DNA from 2 places in the Brevibacillus sp. DP1.3A genome. Region 1 is predicted to be linked to the other one. Evidence: riboswitches for the same ligand, from Rfam matches in the RefSeq annotation. Region 1 holds a riboswitch; the other holds the start of a gene.
What was found. Region 1 has a riboswitch for FMN ahead of HP399_RS25765 (ECF transporter S component). Riboswitches for the same ligand answer to the same signal wherever they lie in the genome.

Region 1 (3,129 bases):
CTCTTTTTCTTTTTGAAAGAAGGACTCGGGGATCAACATCGGGAAATAGGCATTGCGATGCCCTGTCTCCTTGAAGCGTTTATTCATCGCCTCTTGAATTCGCTCCCATAGCTCAAAACCATCCGGCTTGAACACGATGCAGCCGCGTACCGGTGTGTAGTCCATCAAATCCGCCTTTTTGATGGCATCGATGTACCAACGCGAAAAATCCTCCGATTGCGGTGTAATTTCTTTTACAAACGCTTTGTCCTCTTTCATCCGTCTACGCTCCTTTTTGTTCTTACGTAAAATGCAAAAAATCCCCCATCCCAAAAAGGGACGGAGGATCAACTTCCGCGGTACCACCCTGATTGACTACAGCATACGCCATAGTCCTCTCGATAACCCGATAACGGTGGGCATCCGGCTAAGCTCTTCACCAGCGGCTTCAGGATGGGGTGCAGTTATCCTTTACGTATCAGCCTTCCAGACTAGGGCCGACTCTCTGTCACGTAGGAATAGCTGCGGGTCCTTTCATAGCCTTTTGTGACTATCTATTAACTAAACATATTAGCGAGTCACATCGTAGTTGTCAATTGTTGGTATGCGCAGCGATTCTTGAGCCGAGCTTCACATAGATCGGATACGCAACCACTGAAATCATAACACCTTTGAAGAGATTGAATGGGACGATTCCGTACAGAACCAATGACCAGATACTTGTCGCATTGAACATGGTCAAGAGCTGTTCAATCGGCATTTGATAAAGCACAGCGTACGCAGGCAACAGCACATAAGCATTTGCCACAGCCATGACAATCGTCATCAAAATCGTTCCCAGAGCGAGACCAGTCAGGAAGCCTTTTTTGCCTTGGCCCAGACGCTGCATGTAGACAGCCGCAAAAATAAAGCTTGATCCTGCTACGACGTTTGCGAGTTCACCGATCAAAAGACCGTCTGTATTTTTGAAGAGCATATGCAGTGTATTTTTCAGTACCTCGATAATAACGCCGGCTACAGGTCCGTACATGAGTCCCCCGATCAATGCCGGGAGTGTACTGAAGTCGAGCTTCAAAAAGCTTGGCATCAGCGGAACAGGAACCTCGAGATACTGCAGAATAAATGCAACGGCCGCCAGCATGGGAATCGTCACCAGCTTTTGGGTTGCACGTATGCGCGAAGAATGCAGCGCTGTTTCTTTCATGTTTACCATCTCCTCATTTTTCTACTCCTTCTTGAGGAATGGCAACAGTCGTTGTAAGCTCACACGTCTTGTTACACAAACAGAATAAACCCTGTGGCTATAAGTTCCACAGGGCATTTGCAAGCGTATGACAAACCATGCACAAATAAAAGGTACAAGAAACTAAAGGGCTGGCCTCTACGTTCTCATCCCGTTTGCACAGGCAAACAAGCACGTGTGATAAACGTACTGTCGTCATCCTTCTCCCATCCAGACTGTACTGTCGGCTCTGGAATCACACCAGATCCTGCACTCCGTCGCTACTTTCAGCTCGGGAGGCTCGCGGGCTTAACATGCATAAAGCATGATCACCGCCGGTCGGGAATTTCACCCTGCCCCGAAGGAATGTGTAGTTGTATACAGCATATTATACTGCTGTTTTTTGATTTGACAATAGAGGAAACTGCCAGCTCGACACTTTTGTTTATTTTTCCTATTTGTTTAGTAGGGATAAAGGTGATCGGCTTGGTTGTTACCTTGACCAAAAAGAAATAGACCGCCCTTGAGTTGACAGCTCTGCGGTCTATTTCACAACATAGTATTGAGCCGCACCCCTTTGCGGGAAGCGCCTATTGTATCGACCGTTTCGGTTGCAGCCGGGACGGTCTTTTTTTACTTTATGCTTTTAGATCTCGTTACATCCAATATTACCACAACGACTTCGGATTATAAATCATCAAGAAGCGCTATTTGTATCAATACGCCCCTATGAACCCGCTCCCCGATATTTCGTGACTCCCCAGTTCCAGACTAACAGCCCAATCCCGAAGAAAATAACAGCCACTACCGGCGTCATTGCCGCATATGTGTACCAGACTTCCTTGCGCAAAAAGTAAGCCGCCGGATAAACACCCACGAAGGCAAACGGCAGCACGTAGGTGAGCACAAAGCGAATCGCCTTGTTGTACACGTCTACCGGATAGCGCCCATATTGCTGGATGTTGTAAATCATCGGGGCAATCCCTGTCCGCGAGTCGGAAAAGAAGCTAACCGCAGCAATCGCAGTATACACGCCACCGTAAATCAGTGCCCCGCTGATCGAGAGCCCGATAAAGATGAACACGTCGTACCAGTAAAACGACAAATCGAGTTGAATGGCAGCATACCCCATGATGATGATCCCGGTTATGACTCCAAAAATACGGTCTGGTGCAATCGACTCGAGACACACCTGTGCCAGATTGTGAATCGGTCTCGTCAGGATGCGATCCATCTCGCCCCGGATGATATACCTTTCGTTGAAGTCCCAAAAACCGAAGAACATCGAGAACAACGCGTATGGAACCAAAAAGAAACCATAGATAAAGATAATCTCGTCACGCGTCCAATCCCCCATAAGCGGAACATGCGTGAACACGACAATAATAAAGACGAGATTGATCAACTCAGAAACCAGATTGGACACAAAATCCCCGATAAAATCCGTTCGATAGGCAAGTCTCGTCTTGAAGTACTGGCTCAGGTAGTCGGCAAAAATACTGAAAATATGTCTCATGTTCTGCATGCTCTACCCTCCTTGCACAACCAGCTTGTTGCGGGCAAGACGCCACATCACCAAGATGGGAACCAGTATGACAAACATCCAAATGACCTGAAAACCGATCAATTCCCAGGAACGCTCCGTTGTAATCGCACCTGTGAAGATCAGGCTCGGATAGTAGTTGACCGCCTGAAATGGGAGATAACCCATTACCGTTTGCGCCCAGCCCGGGAAAAAGCTGATCGGCAGCACGAGACCAGACAACAGATCCACCACGACCCGCTTGGCTCGCATCATGCCATCGTTTCGGAACAGGAAGAAAGTCAGCAAGCCTGTTACCAGATTGATTTGTGTATTGATCAAAAACGCACACATCAAGCTGATCAAATAAAGCCCCCATCCAGTCGCTGTCGCCGGGAAGCTGAAT
Region 2 (3,129 bases), 2.4 Mb from region 1:
CTAACCCAAAAAGGGCTGTCCCAAAAGTTATTAAATGACTGAGGGATGGTCCTCTTTTTGATAAAATGGAAGTATCCCCCACATGGGTGAACTCTTGAACCAGCATGGCGTGTAGTTAAAAAAGGAGGCACAAAATGAGCAGAACCTTTCAAAAAGGCATTATTTTCGATATGGACAACACCTTGCTGCAATCCAGGATCAATTTTACCGAGATGAAGCGGGCTATTTTTCAGCTATGGGCAGACAATGGGATCGTTTCTCCAACACTTGAGTGGGAAAAGCATACCGCATCGCAGCTCATTGAGATCGGGAGAAAAGCGGAGCAGATGACGATAGAGCTGGAGCAAGCGATGTGGGATGCGGTAACCGCGATCGAGAAGGAAGGGATGCATGGAGCTGTATTGGAGCAGCACGCGGTAGAAGTGCTAGAGGAGTTAAAGAACCGCTATCAGCTGTATATCCTAACCAACAACGCGTATGCCGCTGCAGAGGAGGCTTTGAACGAGACGGGAATCGCCTCCTACTTTGACGAAATCGTCGCCCGCGAGCAGATGACGACCTTGAAGCCATCTCCATCGGGCATTCACTATATTCGCAGCCGCAAGCCAGATTGGCCTGTTTCGGCTTGGGCGATGATCGGGGATTCGTGGATCGATGGTAAGGCGGCCTGCGACGGACAAGTCGCTTTTATTGCCTATCAAGGGAATGAGCAGGACATGGAGCAAAATGGTGTTGTGCCAAAGGCGTACATAAATGATTTGAAAGAACTCCTGACGGTCCTCGAAGAGTGCGAGCAAGAGTAAGTGCACTTCTCCAATAAATGATTACAGACAATAGTGAAAAATGTGCTATACTTTGCCTAACTGAATACCAGCCTTCAGGGTAGGGTGCAATTCCCGACCGGCGGTAATGACGAACGCACGTCTGAGCCCGCGACTCGCTATCGTAAGCAGTTGATAGCGACTGACTTGGTGCAAATCCAAGGCCGACGGTACAGTCCGGATGGGAGAAGGTATTTGGAACGGCCTGTTTCGCTGTTTTTTCAAAAAACGGTAGAAACAAGGCTTCTTTCTGAACGCCCTGAGCATAATATTCATGGGCGTTTTTGTTTTTCGTTAAAACTTCATAGCGACAATCTTCAGGGCAAGGTGAAATTCCTGACCGGCGGTAATGACGTACGTACGTCTGAGCCCGCGACTCGCTGACCACGCTTACAGCGACTGATCTGGTGAAAACCCAGAGCCGACGGTACAGTCCGGATGGAAGAAGATTTTGTGCTTTCTTCATTTGTTTTTTCGAAAAACGGATGAGGTAAGGCTTCTTTCCCTATGCCCTGAAACGTTCTGAGGTTTCAAGGGCTTTTTGCGTTGTGCTTGGCTGGAATGATGGAACAGAAAGGAGTGCGGTATGGAACAGGACAGCAAGTACATGGATCTGGCGCTGGAACTGGCACGATCGGCAAGAGGCCAAACCAGCCCGAATCCCATGGTCGGAGCTGTGATTGTGAAGGATGGAATCATCGTGGGAATGGGAGCGCATCTGCGGGCAGGAGAGCCCCATGCTGAGGTGCACGCACTGCGGATGGCTGGGGAAAAAGCGCAAGGCGCGACCGTGTACGTGACGCTGGAGCCTTGCAGTCACTACGGGAAAACACCGCCGTGTGCAGAGGCGCTGATCGCAGCTGATGTAAGTCGTGTCGTTGTAGCGACGCTCGACCCGAATCCACTAGTGGCGGGAAGAGGAATGGAGATGCTGCGGGCAGCAGGGATGGAAGTGGCGGTGGGCGTGAGAGAAGAGGAAGCGAAGGCGCTCAATGAAGTCTTTTTCCATTACATCCAGACCAGACGTCCATTTGTAACGGTAAAGACGGCCAGCACATTGGACGGGAAAATCGCTTCGTTCTCGGGACACAGTCGGTGGATTACTGGAGCAGAGGCTCGTGCAGAGGTGCATGAACTGCGCAGGCAGCACGATGCGATCCTGGTTGGGGTTGGGACGATTCTCGCTGATGACCCACTGTTGACGGCGCGCCAGGAAGAGCAGTGTTTTGGAAGTCAGCCAGTTCGCGTGATTTTGGACAGTCATTTACGGACGCCGCTGGATGCCCGTGTCGTCCAGAATGCAGATACGAAGACATGGATCTTTACGACAGATGCAGCACCAAGGGAAAAGCAGAAGCTGCTTGCGGTAAGAGGAGTAAAGGTCATCACGACGGAAGCGCCAATTCGCGTGGAAAAGGTGCTGGATACGCTGGGAGAGCTGGGGATTACCTCGTTGCTTGTGGAAGGCGGGCAGGAAGTCAATGGCTCCTTTTTGCAGGCGAGAGCAATTCAAAAGGTCGTGAGCCATATCGCGCTAAAGCTGATCGGGGGAAGCGGCGCGCCCTCGCCGTTCGGTGGTCAAGGCTTTGCGACGATGGGAGAAGCGGTACAGCTGACAAATGTGACGATCGCACCGATCGGGAAAGGTGATGTACAAATCATCGGGTACCCACAATGGGAGGATCAGACGTAGCAAGTGAGGAGGAGAGAGCATGTTCACGGGACTGGTCGAAGAAGTGGGCGTGTTGGAATCGATTCAAGGGAACGAGCAGGCGAGTCGACTGGTCATCCGCGCACAGCAGGTACTCGAAGGGGTGAAGCTCGGGGACAGTATCTCGGTCAATGGCATTTGCCTTACGGTTACTTCTTATACGAATCGTCAGTTTAGCGTCGATGTGATGCCAGAGACGATGAACAAGACGAGCTTGCGGCAATTACGCAGCGGACAGCGAGTGAATTTGGAGAGAGCGATGCGGCTGGGGGACCGTTTTGGCGGGCATATCGTCTCCGGGCATGTAGATGGGACTGGAATGGTTGCTTCACGAGAGGTGAATGCGAATGCTGTCGTGTTTCGGATTGAGGCCAAACCGCAGCTGTTGAAGTATGTTATTGCCCGTGGATCGATTTGCATAGACGGCATCAGTCTCACCGTGGTGGACGTAAACGATAACGGTTTTACCGTTTCAATCATTCCGCATACGCTGGCGAATACGAGTCTTTCAGACAGACGACCTGGGGACTTGGTGAATCTTGAAACAGATGTCATCGGCAAATATGTAGAGCGTTTGTTAGGTTATCAAAACCATGG

Region 2: another riboswitch for FMN. It lies ahead of ribD (bifunctional diaminohydroxyphosphoribosylaminopyrimidine deaminase/5-amino-6-(5-phosphoribosylamino)uracil reductase RibD); the one in region 1 lies ahead of HP399_RS25765 (ECF transporter S component).

Annotation. Positions count from the first base shown of each region.
Region 1 covers NZ_CP085876.1:5,598,995-5,602,123, forward strand. Annotated here, with positions in the region: gene proS (proline--tRNA ligase) at 1-258, opposite strand, end outside; gene HP399_RS25765 (ECF transporter S component) at 572-1,183, opposite strand; FMN riboswitch at 1,417-1,571, opposite strand; gene HP399_RS25770 (ABC transporter permease) at 1,929-2,726, opposite strand; gene HP399_RS25775 (ABC transporter permease) at 2,730-3,129, opposite strand, start outside.
Region 2 covers NZ_CP085876.1:1,417,133-1,420,261, forward strand. Annotated here, with positions in the region: gene HP399_RS06560 (HAD family hydrolase) at 135-803, shown strand; FMN riboswitch at 870-1,018, shown strand; FMN riboswitch at 1,131-1,275, shown strand; gene ribD (bifunctional diaminohydroxyphosphoribosylaminopyrimidine deaminase/5-amino-6-(5-phosphoribosylamino)uracil reductase RibD) at 1,408-2,514, shown strand; gene HP399_RS06570 (riboflavin synthase) at 2,534-3,129, shown strand, end outside.